2 regions of the Staphylococcus ursi genome follow, and region 2 is predicted to be linked to the other one. Evidence: predicted binding sites of a transcription regulator. Region 2 holds the regulator's gene; the other holds the start of a gene.
What was found. Region 2 encodes CtsR, which represses protease genes until heat stress. Its sites were predicted from a motif close to ATGGTCAATAAAGGTCAAACA; they were not measured.
Positions count from the first base shown of each region.

Region 1: GZH82_RS01070 (endo-alpha-N-acetylgalactosaminidase family protein) is a predicted target of CtsR. The motif match lies at 4,575-4,595, and genes of this name have one in related genera.

Region 1 covers NZ_CP048279.1:252,495-258,759, forward strand. The annotation lists gene GZH82_RS01070 (endo-alpha-N-acetylgalactosaminidase family protein) at 1-4,384, opposite strand, end outside; gene GZH82_RS01075 (GntR family transcriptional regulator) at 4,824-5,534, shown strand; gene GZH82_RS01080 (SIS domain-containing protein) at 5,563-6,265, shown strand, end outside.
Region 2 covers NZ_CP048279.1:2,660,801-2,667,065, reverse strand. The annotation lists gene pdxT (pyridoxal 5'-phosphate synthase glutaminase subunit PdxT) at 1-102, shown strand, start outside; gene GZH82_RS12685 (hypothetical protein) at 345-494, opposite strand; gene GZH82_RS12680 (NupC/NupG family nucleoside CNT transporter) at 753-1,958, opposite strand; gene GZH82_RS12675 (CtsR family transcriptional regulator) at 2,124-2,585, shown strand; gene GZH82_RS12670 (UvrB/UvrC motif-containing protein) at 2,600-3,130, shown strand; gene GZH82_RS12665 (protein arginine kinase) at 3,120-4,124, shown strand; gene GZH82_RS12660 (ATP-dependent Clp protease ATP-binding subunit) at 4,140-6,265, shown strand, end outside.

The sequences.
Region 1 (6,265 bases), 490 kb from region 2:
GTGCATTGTCCATACCGTGTTGCATTGGTGCTGCCGTTGGATGCATAGGTGGCAACACTTGGTTCGTTGGTGTTGTAGTGATAGGATTTGACGCGCCTTCATCCCCCGTCGTTGCTTCAGGTAGTGTAACAGTTGGCGCATCTGTTCCATTTGTTGTCATGACGCCTTTGACTTCTGTATTGTCTGTCGTTGCACTGACATTCACATCAGTGGTATCGCTATTATTGTCTGGTGCATTGCTTGGATTGGCGTTACTGTCATCTGTTCCATTCATTGGTGCGCTATCACCGTTTTCTTGAGTGGTATCAGGCTTTGGTGCTTCAACTTCACGGATAGAAAGGTTGTCTAGAATGAAATCTTTCGTCCCTTCGAAGTTGATTTGATTGCCTTCTTTCACACCTCTTGGATCATTTGGTGTTTTCGTTGAGTAAATACCAATCCAAGTTTGACCGTTTTCATCACCTGTCACTTTAAATGTCACGCGTTTTGCTTTGCCGCCATCGACTGTGTTTTTCAATGGTGTCTGCTCAAAGTTACGATTTTTTGAAATGTCTCCGCTTCCTGTGGCAAAGGCATACGTATCGTCAGAACCCGCTTCATAATCAAATGACACTTCATATGTTTTTCCAGGCTCGAAGTAGAAGTTTTGCGGAACCGTTTGGATAACCATTTTATCTTTACCTGTTTGACCGTTTACCTTAAGCGACCATTTGCCATCAATGACATCATCGACACGTTTATTGTTCCAACCGCGTTGTGTATACGGTGCATTTTTTTCAGATAAGTGAACACGATTATCTTCAACGCCTTCAACTTCTGACACGACGAATGGGAATAACCCTTGTGGTACATTTTCAAAGTCTTGGTTAAATGTGCCGTTTTGAAGGAGATTCGCGTTACTTTCTAACACACGAATATCATCGAAATAAGTGGCACCTTCACCTGGGTCACGTTGAATCGTAAAATCTGCTTTGCCGTCTTCCGGTGCAACGAAGTACACGTACATGTTTTGGAAGTAACTACCGCCATTTTTAAACGTCGCAGCATTGTTATTATGTGCATCTGCTTTCACATAGTTTTTCGCGATCGATTGACCCGTTTCGTTACTTGCGAGCGTTTCACCATGATGTGTCACTGCAATGTGCGCCGCTGCGTTACTACGGTTATCGACGCCAACATAGACAGCGTAACGTTGACCCGGTACTAAACCTGTCAATTGTTGCGTTAATTTCGTTGTTTTTGTTGGACTATCGATTTTTAGCATTTCATTCGATGTTGTAGACTTTTCGATGCTCACTTTATCTTGATTGCCCTCGATTGTCCAAGGTGTGAGTTGTTGTGAGTTAAAGCCGGCATCTTTCACGTGCATGTCTTCGCTCCAGTTCACATCTGTGTTGTCTGGTTGTGCGACTTTATAAATGACATATGGTGTGTCTGCTTTGATGTTATCGAGTGTCACTTGATGGTCCTTCACTGCTACTGTACGTGGTGACTTACGACCTGTTTCGGTTAATTCGTAAAGCACGACTTGGTCTGTATCCCATGATTCAGGTAGTGTCCAAGTAGTTGAACCGCCATTTTTATTCCAGTGATACAATTTTTCGTTATCGCCAGTTAATGGTTGGCCGTTTGAATCCCAATCCCATGGCAATAAATAGGAATCACCATCGAGTACAGTGCGACCGTTCAACTCCATTGTACGTGAGCGGTAATTATCAATGTCGTTTTGATAGTCGTTAGATTTGCGTTTAACAGTGACTTTATCACCGGCCTCATTTTGTAAATCAACTTGCATTTCTGGTGTCCAGTCAATCGTTTGACCATTGGCAGTCATTTTAACAGGGTCACCATCGACGATACGCATCACTTTATAATGCTGTAAAAACTTCGTCGGTAAGTCGACGTTGAAAATGTTTTTAATATAAGCCGAATAATCGTTTCGACCTTGCCAACCTTCAAAGTCTTTCATATCATAGCCGCCAAGAAGTGGGAAGTCGGCTGCACCTGAATATTTTGGATAGTGACCCACCCATGAATCTTTTTGATGGTTACGCAAAAAGCGTGCCACTTCTGAATTAATCCCTTTATTTTGATACGTACCATAAGTTAAATCCGCTGCCCAGTGTTGGAATGTTGAGTCATATTCCATACCGTGACCCCATTCAACGCCGACGCGCCAACCTAAGTCATTGATTTCTTTCGCTAATTGGTGTGATGGCCAAGCACTGTTATCACCAGATTGTCCGTTACCCCATACATCGACGTAAATAAAGTCGAGATCATCACCGACAATTCGTTTAAGTGCTTCGAAACGTGCTTTACGTCCGTGTGTTAAGTCATAGTCGGCATCGATGTTAAAGCCTTGATCGAGCCAGTTCCAACCATACATATAAGTGCCATCTTCATTTTTTCTTAAAAGGTCAGGATCAAACGCTTTAGATTCTGGATATGTTTCAGAAGCGTTAATGTGGAGACCGAAACGTGCCCCATAATTTGCGCCTTTTTGAAGTAACGTTTTAAAGTCTTTAACGCCCCCCATACGTTGACCGATATTGTCATAATCTAAATGGCTAGAGTCGTGTCCTTCACTGTTATAGCCTTTTAATAAAATCGATTGTCCTAAACCATCTGTGTTGAGATAGAATTTTTTCACACCATCTAACGTTTTTAAAAATGGATTTTGCGCTTGAGAACCAAAGTTCATCGCGATACGGTACCCAACAAGGTCAGGTACTTCTTCTGCACCATATGGATTGTTCATAATGCTACGGTAAGCAATCGCACCATCTTGCCAGTTGATTTCGCCATCTTTGTTTTCATCTTCCGCAATCGCTATTTTCACATGTGGTAATAGTCCTTGATCTTTCGCATCTGGATGTTCAGCGTCTTTTTGGATAAACCAAGGCATTGAACCTAAACCGACAGCCACACCGTTATCTGTTTCTGTAGACTGGGCATTGACACGTAAAAAGTCTTGATCACCACCAAAGCCGATTTGTGCGTTACTCCATAACCCTGCGCTGTAGTCATCATTTGATACGAAACCATACATCATAAAGTCATTAAAATTATTTTTGAAATTCTCATCAATGTTATACGACTTATCGCCACTTTGCATCGTATTTGTAGACATTTTCGTTGTTTGTAGTTTGGCATTTTTTTGTTGATTATTCACTGATACGAGCGATTGACTCACAAAGCCAAAGTTGCGAATGACGTTTTGTGGATCTGTGTTGTTGTTCGTGTAATCTGTCATTTGTAAATCGACGGTCTGACCTTCAACTGATAAACGGAATTTGAAATTGGCATCAATCGAACGTGAATCATTTTGTGCTGTTAAGTCATATTCAGCCGTATGATCATCAATTTTGTTGTATTTGACCGTTGGCGTAATCACTTCACCGTTGACGATGATTTGACGTGCATCAGTCACTTGCGCATCGACTTTTTTACCATTTTTCAACGTGTAATATTTAACAGCAGGAAAACTTTTATCAATCGTTGCTGTCATCTCTTTTGACGTCAACGTATCGACGGCATCATCTTGTTGCGTGGCTGCTGCACGAGTCATCGTTTTGTTCGGATCAGCTGTCTTGGCGTTGTCACGTGGTGGTGTCGCAACAGTTGCTTTGTCAGCTGTGTTGGCATCTTCAGGTTGGTCTTGTGCAGGAGATGACGGCTGTGCGTTACTGTCGACACTTTTTATTGTGACATCAGTCGTTGCTTTGTCAGCTTGTTGTGCGTAAGGTGTCGGTGCCGTTGACTTATTCGTGTGTTGTTCTTGTTTTGTTGAAGCAGCACCCACATTTTTAGGTTGCACTTCAGTTGATGCGTTTTGTTGTGGTGTTGCATCCTCAACTGTTGCTTGTTGTTGCACTTCTTGAGATGCTTCTGACTGAGGAGGTTGTTGCGCTTGTGGTGTATTGTCAGCAGTCGGTGCTGTCTGAGTATCTTCTTTCTTTGCTACAGTTGCAGATTCTGGATGCGTTGTATCATCATTGGCTTTTGGCGCGTCTGTAACAGGAGGTGCGGTTGTTGAATCTGCTGTTTGAGTTTGATTGATATCTGATGTGTCTTTGGGTGCTGTTTGGTCCGCTTTAGGTTGCGTTTGTTCTTGAGGTGATGTCGTTTGATCTGTTTGTTGTGTTGTCTCTTTAGTTGTCGTTGAAGCATTCGTGTCTGCGTTAGGTTGTGTGACGTCGGTTGGCGAAGTATGAGAAGAAGTTGTTTCTGCTTGATTTGTCTCTGTTTTTGCAGGTGTATTGTTTTCAGTTGCAGATGCAGTTGCGTCATGTGTTATAAATAATGTCACGCCTAATAATACTGATGAAGTTCCAATTGCATATTTCCGGATACCATAGTGTTGTTTCTGTTGATTAAACATTTGTCTATGCACTCCTCAAAAGATTAATTGAATAGAATATATAATTTTTATACTTTTTTGTAAACCCTTACAACTCCGCTGTTATGGTATTTTTGTCAGGTTGTAGGATGGGAAATAATACCACTTTTTTAACGCAATTCAGCTCTTTTGGAATGACAAAAAATGTATACAGCGACATTGTTTGTTGCGATTGTTCAATAATGCGCAAACTAAAAAAATATTAGAGTGGTTATAACCAGAAAAATGATAGAAAAAATTTTTTTGAGCAATGATTTTGATAGGGTTTTCTAAAAGTGCAACAATAGGGTTGCAATTTGCTATAGAGAATATTGTAAACGCTTTATTTAAAAAGGCGAAAATTAATATTAAAGCCTTTACAAAAATAGTAAGAGTCTTTATAATTTAAGGTGGTTATAACCAGTAGGCGGTGAACAATGTCATGTCTGAAAAATTACTATTGTACTATCAAGTGTACAAAGGCATTCATAGTCGTATTAAGGCTGGTGAGTATAAAGAAGGCGATAAAATACCATCAGAACGTAAGCTGTGTGAGCAGTTTGGTGTAAGTCGAATTACTGTGCGTGAAGCTTTAGATCGCTTAGAAAAAGATCATGTCATTAAACGCGAACACGGCAAAGGATCCTTTGTGCTTGGTAGTCAATATACACAGTTTTTGAACGAACTTTATAGTTTTAAAGATGAAATAGAAAAGAATGGTGATGAGGCGAGTACAAAAATGTTAAGCATTAAACTCATTCCATCTACCACGTTTTTGCAAGAAAAAATGAATTTGAAACCCTATCAATATGTTTATGAATTAAAGCGCTTACGACTTTCGAATGATGTTCCGCTCATATACGAGGTGAGTTATTTGCCAATGCGTTTTTGCGAAGGGCTCGAGCAATTTGATTTTAATCGTGTCTCTCTCTATGAAACGCTCAATCGTCATTACGGTTTGCAAATAACGAATGCTTGTGAGAATTTGACGGCGAGTAAGTTGAGTAAAGAACATGCGAAATTGTTGAATGGTGTAGTTGATGACAGTTGTATGTTTATTGAACGCTTTAGTTATGTAGATGAAGATTTGATTGAGTTTACACAAAGTATTGCAAGTGGACATAAATATAAATACACCGTGCAATTGATGTAATCATAAAAATGATATGGGAGGTAGTATTGTGTTACATGAAACAGATACTTATCGCGAAATAAAGCAACAACCACAAACTTTGAAAAAAACGTTTGATATTGTTCAAGGACAACAAGAGGCATTCAACCAATTTGTGAATCAAATCGAACAAGAACATGCAGGGAAAAAATTAAAAGTGCTTTTCACAGGCGCAGGATCAAGTGCCTATGTCGGTGATGTCGCACGTATGGCACGCAACACGTCTGTGATGCCAAACTTTGAATTTGAATCTGTACCGACAACGCATTTTGTGACAGACCCACAACTTTATATCGATGAACAAACGGCCTATCTTGTTGTGTCATTTGCGCGTTCAGGTAACAGTCCAGAAACGAAAGCGACAGTCGAATTTGTGAATGAACTTTCTCAAAGTGTGTATCACTTATTCATTACAAATAATAAAGACGGTTTCTTAGGGACATACGAAGCGGATAAAGACAATGTGTTCAAAGTGATCTTGCCTGAAGAAACAAACGACAAGTCACTCGCAATGACATCAAGCTTTTCATCAATGTTATTTGCAAGTTACTTACTCTTTGGTGGTAAAGTGAGTCCACAATTTTTCGAGATTGCAGAATCAAACTTTGAGTGGCTCGAACAACAAGCTCAAGCTGTGAATGCAATGACATTTTCAAAAGTGTTCTACGTAGCGACAGGCTTGATTGGTGAGTTAACAAAAGAAGTGAGCTTAA
Region 2 (6,265 bases):
GCTGTACGACAAGGCCGTTATTTAGGCGTATCGTTCCACCCAGAATTAACAGATGATTATCGCATGACACAATACTTTATAGAGTATGTGATGCAGCAGTAGAATAGAATCGAGTAGGAGAATAGCCATTAACTGACTATTCGTCCTCTCACACTACCGAGCATACGGTTTCGTACTCGGGCGGTTCAATATCTTGCGTAAGTAGGCTAGGGCTTCGAATGGTCCTAGCCTTTAACTATTGTAAAACTATATTGGGATATAAAGAATCTGGTGACTCCCTACACCACACTTTTTGATACAAACGTGGTAGCAATTTAGAACACTGATTTGTTAAGAAGGGTTTTCTAAGTTGTATTTTTATCTTTATACCATCTAGCAATACCTTTTGTGATAGGCACTAAAATGGCATCTGTGTTATCCTCTTCACCTTTGGATAATATACCGACCAATTCGTTGTTTTCTCTAAAAATACAGCTGAACCGGTGGACCTCCATATGCTGGTAAAGTGGTTTTAATCAATTTTTCACTCGCATAAGTGACTTCTCCTGTGAATTTATTAACGAAAAATCCGAGATATTCATGAAAAAGATGAAAATGCCTCTTTAATATTCAATTTGATCGTCTACCGCTACCTGCCGAGCAATATATTCAAACTTTAATGCAAAACAAAAAAGAGACTCAGCCATAATGACTCAGTCTCTTTTATATTCAATGATATGTTTGTTTATCTTTTCAACTACTTTAGATACGGCTTACAAGAAAAAGCCTGCGATCGCTGCTGATACGAATGATACGAGTGTTGCACCGAATAATAATTTTAATCCGAAACGTGCAACCATGTCGCCTTTTTCGTCGTTTAATGACTTGATGGCACCTGAGATGATACCGATTGAGCTGAAGTTGGCAAATGATACTAAGAATACCGATACGATACCTAATGAACGTTCTGATAAACCAGATGCTTTGCCGAGTTCAGTCATCGCTACGAATTCGTTTGATAATAATTTCGTTGCCATAATTGAACCTGCGTCCACTGCGTCACTCCAAGGAATCCCTGTTAAGAATGCGAGTGGTGCAAAGATAAAGCCGATTAATGTTTGGAAGTTCCAGTCTAATGAACCGCCAGAAACGAGGCTCACGAGTCCGCCAACAAGGCCATTGAGTAATGAAATTAAGGCGATATAACCGATTAACATCGCACCTACGATTACTGCAACTTTAAATCCGTCTAAAATGTATTCCCCTAACATTTCAAAGAAGGATTGCTGTTTCTTTTCTTCTTCAATTAATAATTTGTCGTCTTCTTCATTCACTTTATATGGATTGATAATTGAAGCGATGATGAAACCGCCTAATAAGTTTAATACGACTGCTGTTACAACATATTTCGGTTGTACTAATGTAAAGTATGCCCCGATGATAGATGCTGATACTGTTGACATTGCTGATGCCGTCAATGTGTATAAGCGTTGTTTCGTAATGTAAGGCAATTGCTTTTTAAGTGAAATGAAAACTTCTGATTGACCTAAAATTGCTGCTGCAACGGCATTGTACGATTCTAAACGGCCCATTCCATTAATTTTTGAGATTAAGAAACCTAAAACGTTAATGATTAATGGTAAAATTTTCGTATATTGCAAAATACCGATTAATGCTGAAATGAAGACGATAGGTAATAAAACGTTTAAGAAGAATGACATCGCACCTTCATTCGCTAAACCACCGAAAACGAAATCTACACCGACGCCTGCTTGTTTAAGCAAGTAGCCAAATCCTTTCGCAATACCGCCAACAATCGTAATCCCAATGTTCGTTTTAAGTAAGAAGAACGCTAAGATCAATTGAATGACTAACATGATGCCAATGTATTTCCAGCGTACATTCTTTTTGTCAGAACTTGCAATAAAAGCGAGGGCTAAGAAAACACCTATCCCGATGACCCCAATTAAAATATGCATGCGTGTTCCACCTCTATTTTTTCTAATTAAATTTTTACTAAGACTATCATACAACAAAAATGTAAGCAGTAACATAACTATTTATCAAATTTAAAATCAAATTGGTTGAAAAAGGTCAAAGTGGGTTCTATAATATAGTCAAAGATGGTCAAAAGGGGTGATACCATGCATAATATGTCTGACATCATAGAACAGTACATTAAGCAATTGTTTGAAGAGGCACAAGATGATGTTGTTGAAATTCAACGTGCCAATATTGCACAGCGTTTTGATTGTGTACCATCTCAGTTGAATTATGTCATTAAGACGCGCTTTACTAACGAACACGGTTATGAAATCCAAAGTAAACGCGGTGGCGGTGGTTATATTCGAATCACAAAAGTTGAAACGAAAGACCAAAACAACTACATTAAACGCTTAATGGAGTTGATTGGTCCGGCCCTTTCTCAACAACAAGCTTTGTATATTATTGATGGCTTGCGTGAAAATCAATTAATTACGGACCGAGAAGCAAAAATGATTGCGGCAGTCGTGGACCGGGAAACATTAAAAATGGATGTCGCATCAAGAGATATTATCCGTGCGAATATTTTGAAACGGTTACTTCCCGTAATTAATTATTATTAGAAGGGTGATGTGCAATGAAAATCGATAAACGTGAACTTGATAAACAGCAAAACAAGCACCTTGAATTTCATCCTATTCAAGCTTACGATCAATCAGGTTATGATCAATCTGACGAACAATGGCATGAAGGTGATGACGTTGAAGGCACATTCGTCATCCAACAAATTTTGCAACATTTGGCAGCAAAACATGGTCTGAATGTGGATCAAGTTGTTTATCGAGAGCAAAAACGCTGTCCGAACTGTCAAATGACGTTGAAGGATATTGCACATGTCGGTAAATTCGGCTGCGCGCAATGTTATGAAACATTTAAAGAAGACGTGTATGACATTGTGAGACGTGTCCAAGGTGGTCATATCGAACATTCGGGTAAATGTCCGAAGTCATCACAGCATAAACGTGCGCTGAAAAAGCAACTGGAAGAAAAACGTGCACGTCTTGAATTATTAGTCGCACAACAAGCCTTTGAAGAAGCGGCGATTGTCCGTGATGAGATTCAAGCACTTGAGCAACAAAGTGAGGTGTCCCAACAAGATGATGCATAATTTAGACCAACATATGAGCGATTGGATGAAAAAAGTGAATGCACAACCGGTCATCATGTCATCGCGCATTCGTTTAGCACGTAACCTTGAAAATGATGTGCACCCACTCATGTTTTCATCTGAAGCTGAGGGACATCGCATCATTAATGAAGTGCAAGATGTATTAACAGATTTAAAAGTACTCCGCTTAGACGAACTCGACCAATTGAGTAAGTATAAGCTAGTAGCCAAACACTTAATCAGCCCTGAGTTGACGAAACAACCGGCATCTGCAGTATTGTTGAATGAAGATGAGTCGGTAAGTGTGATGGTGAATGAAGAGGATCATATTCGTATTCAAGCAATGGGCAATGATTTGTCATTAAATGAACTTTATCAAAAAGCATCCGCAATAGATGATATATTAGATCGTACATTACAAATCAGTTATGATGAGCAACTCGGTTATTTAACGACATGTCCAACGAATGTTGGTACAGGGATGCGTGCAAGTGTCATGTTGCATTTGCCTGGTTTATCAATTATGAAACGGATGAACCGCATTGCTCAGACGATTAACCGCTTTGGTTTTACGATTCGAGGGATTTATGGTGAAGGCTCACAAGTTTACGGCCATATTTACCAAGTTTCAAATCAGTTGACGTTGGGAAAAAGTGAGCAAGAAATTATTGATGCTTTAACAGAATTAGTAGACCAAATTATTCACGAAGAACTGGCTTTACGTGAGCGATTAAATGAACACAATCATACCGAAACGTTAGATAGAATATATCGTTCTTTGGGTATATTAAAGTATAGTCGTTTAATTTCGGTGGAAGAAGCGTCCTATCGTTTAAGTGATATTAAGTTGGGCGTCGATTTAGGTATTTTAGATATGGAAGATTTTCGATTTAATGAATTAATGGTCGCGATACAGTCACCATTTTTAATAGATGAAACAGATGAACAATCTATTGAAGCAAAACGAGCAGAGATTTTAAGAACATATATATAAATAGGAGGTTGGCATATGCTATTTGGAAGATTAACAGAACGCGCACAACGTGTACTCGCGCATGCACAAGAAGAAGCAATCCGTTTAAACCATTCGAATATTGGGACGGAACATTTATTACTAGGGTTAATGAAAGAACCTGAAGGCATTGCTGCAAAAGTATTGGAAAGCTTTGACATTACAGAAGATAAAGTGATTGAAGAGGTCGAAAAACTGATTGGTCACGGTCAAGAGCAGATGGGTGCGTTACACTACACACCACGTGCGAAAAAAGTGATTGAACTGTCTATGGACGAAGCGCGTAAGTTACAACACAATTTCGTTGGAACAGAGCATATTTTACTCGGCCTCATCCGTGAAAATGAAGGTGTGGCAGCGCGTGTATTTGCGAATCTAGACTTGAATATTACTAAAGCGCGTGCACAAGTCGTCAAAGCGTTAGGTAGCCCAGAAATGTCTAACAAAAATGCACAAGCCGCAAAATCAAATCATACGCCAACATTAGATGGTTTAGCGCGTGACTTAACAGTAATTGCGAAAGACGGCATATTAGATCCAGTAGTGGGACGTAACGCTGAAATTACACGTGTTATTGAAGTGTTGAGTCGTCGTACGAAGAACAATCCTGTGTTAATCGGTGAACCAGGTGTCGGTAAAACGGCGATTGCTGAAGGTTTAGCGCAAGCGATTGTGAACAATGAAGTGCCTGAAACACTAAAAGATAAACGTGTCATGTCACTTGATATGGGTACTGTTGTGGCAGGTACGAAATATCGTGGTGAATTTGAAGAACGCTTGAAAAAAGTCATGGAAGAAATTCATCATGCAGGGAATGTGATTCTGTTCATTGACGAAATGCATACGCTCATTGGTGCAGGTGGTGCAGAAGGTGCGATTGATGCGTCTAACATTTTAAAACCAGCGCTTGCACGTGGCGAATTACAATGTATAGGTGCAACTACTTTAGATGAATACCGTAAGCATATCGAAAAAGATGCAGCACTTGAACGTCGTTTCCAACCAGTTCAAGTTGACGAACCAAGTGTACAAGATACGATTGCCATCTTAAAAGGCTTACGTGACCGTTATGAAGCGCACCACAGAATTAACATTTCTGATGAAGCGGTAGAAGCAGCGGCGAAATTAAGTGACCGTTACGTACAAGACCGTTTCTTACCAGATAAAGCGATTGACTTGATTGACGAGGCAAGTTCAAAAGTACGCTTGAAGAGCCATACAACACCGACGAACTTAAAAGAAATCGAACAACAAATTGAGCAAGTGAAAAAAGAAAAAGATGCAGCGGTACATGCACAAGAATTTGAAAATGCTGCAAACTTACGCGATAAACAAACAAAACTTGAAAAACAATATGAAGAAGCAAAAAATGAATGGCAAAACCATCAAGGTGGCCAACATACAACATTGGTTGCTGAAGATATTGCCGAAGTCATTGCAGGTTGGACAGGTATTCCGTTAACACGCTTGAATGAAACAGAGTCAGAGCGTTTACTCAACTTAGAAGATACATTGCATGAACGTGTCATCGGTCAAAATGATGCCGTAACAGCCATTTCTAAAGCGGTGCGTCGTGCGCGTGCAGGCTTGAAAGATCCGAAACGTCCAATTGGTAGCTTCATCTTCTTAGGGCCAACAGGTGTCGGTAAAACAGAACTTGCCCGTGCATTAGCTGAAGCGATGTTCGGTGAAGAAGATGCGATGATTCGTGTGGACATGAGTGAGTTCATGGAAAAACATGCGGTGAGCCGTCTTGTTGGGGCGCCTCCTGGATATGTCGGTCATGATGATGGCGGACAATTGACTGAAAAAGTACGTCGTAAACCGTATTCAGTGATCTTGTTCGATGAGATTGAAAAAGCACATCCAGACGTCTTTAACATTCTTTTACAAGTATTAGATGATGGTCATTTAACAGATACGAAAGGTCGTCGTGTTGACTTCAGAAATACAGTCATTATTATGACATCAAACGTCGGCGCGCAAGAACTTCAAGACCAACGTTTTGCTGGTTTCGGCGGTAGCGCAGAAGGTCAAGATTACGAAACAATTCGTAAAACGATGATGAAAGAATTGAAAAACGCATTCCGCCCTGAATTCTTGAACCGTGTAGATGACACAAT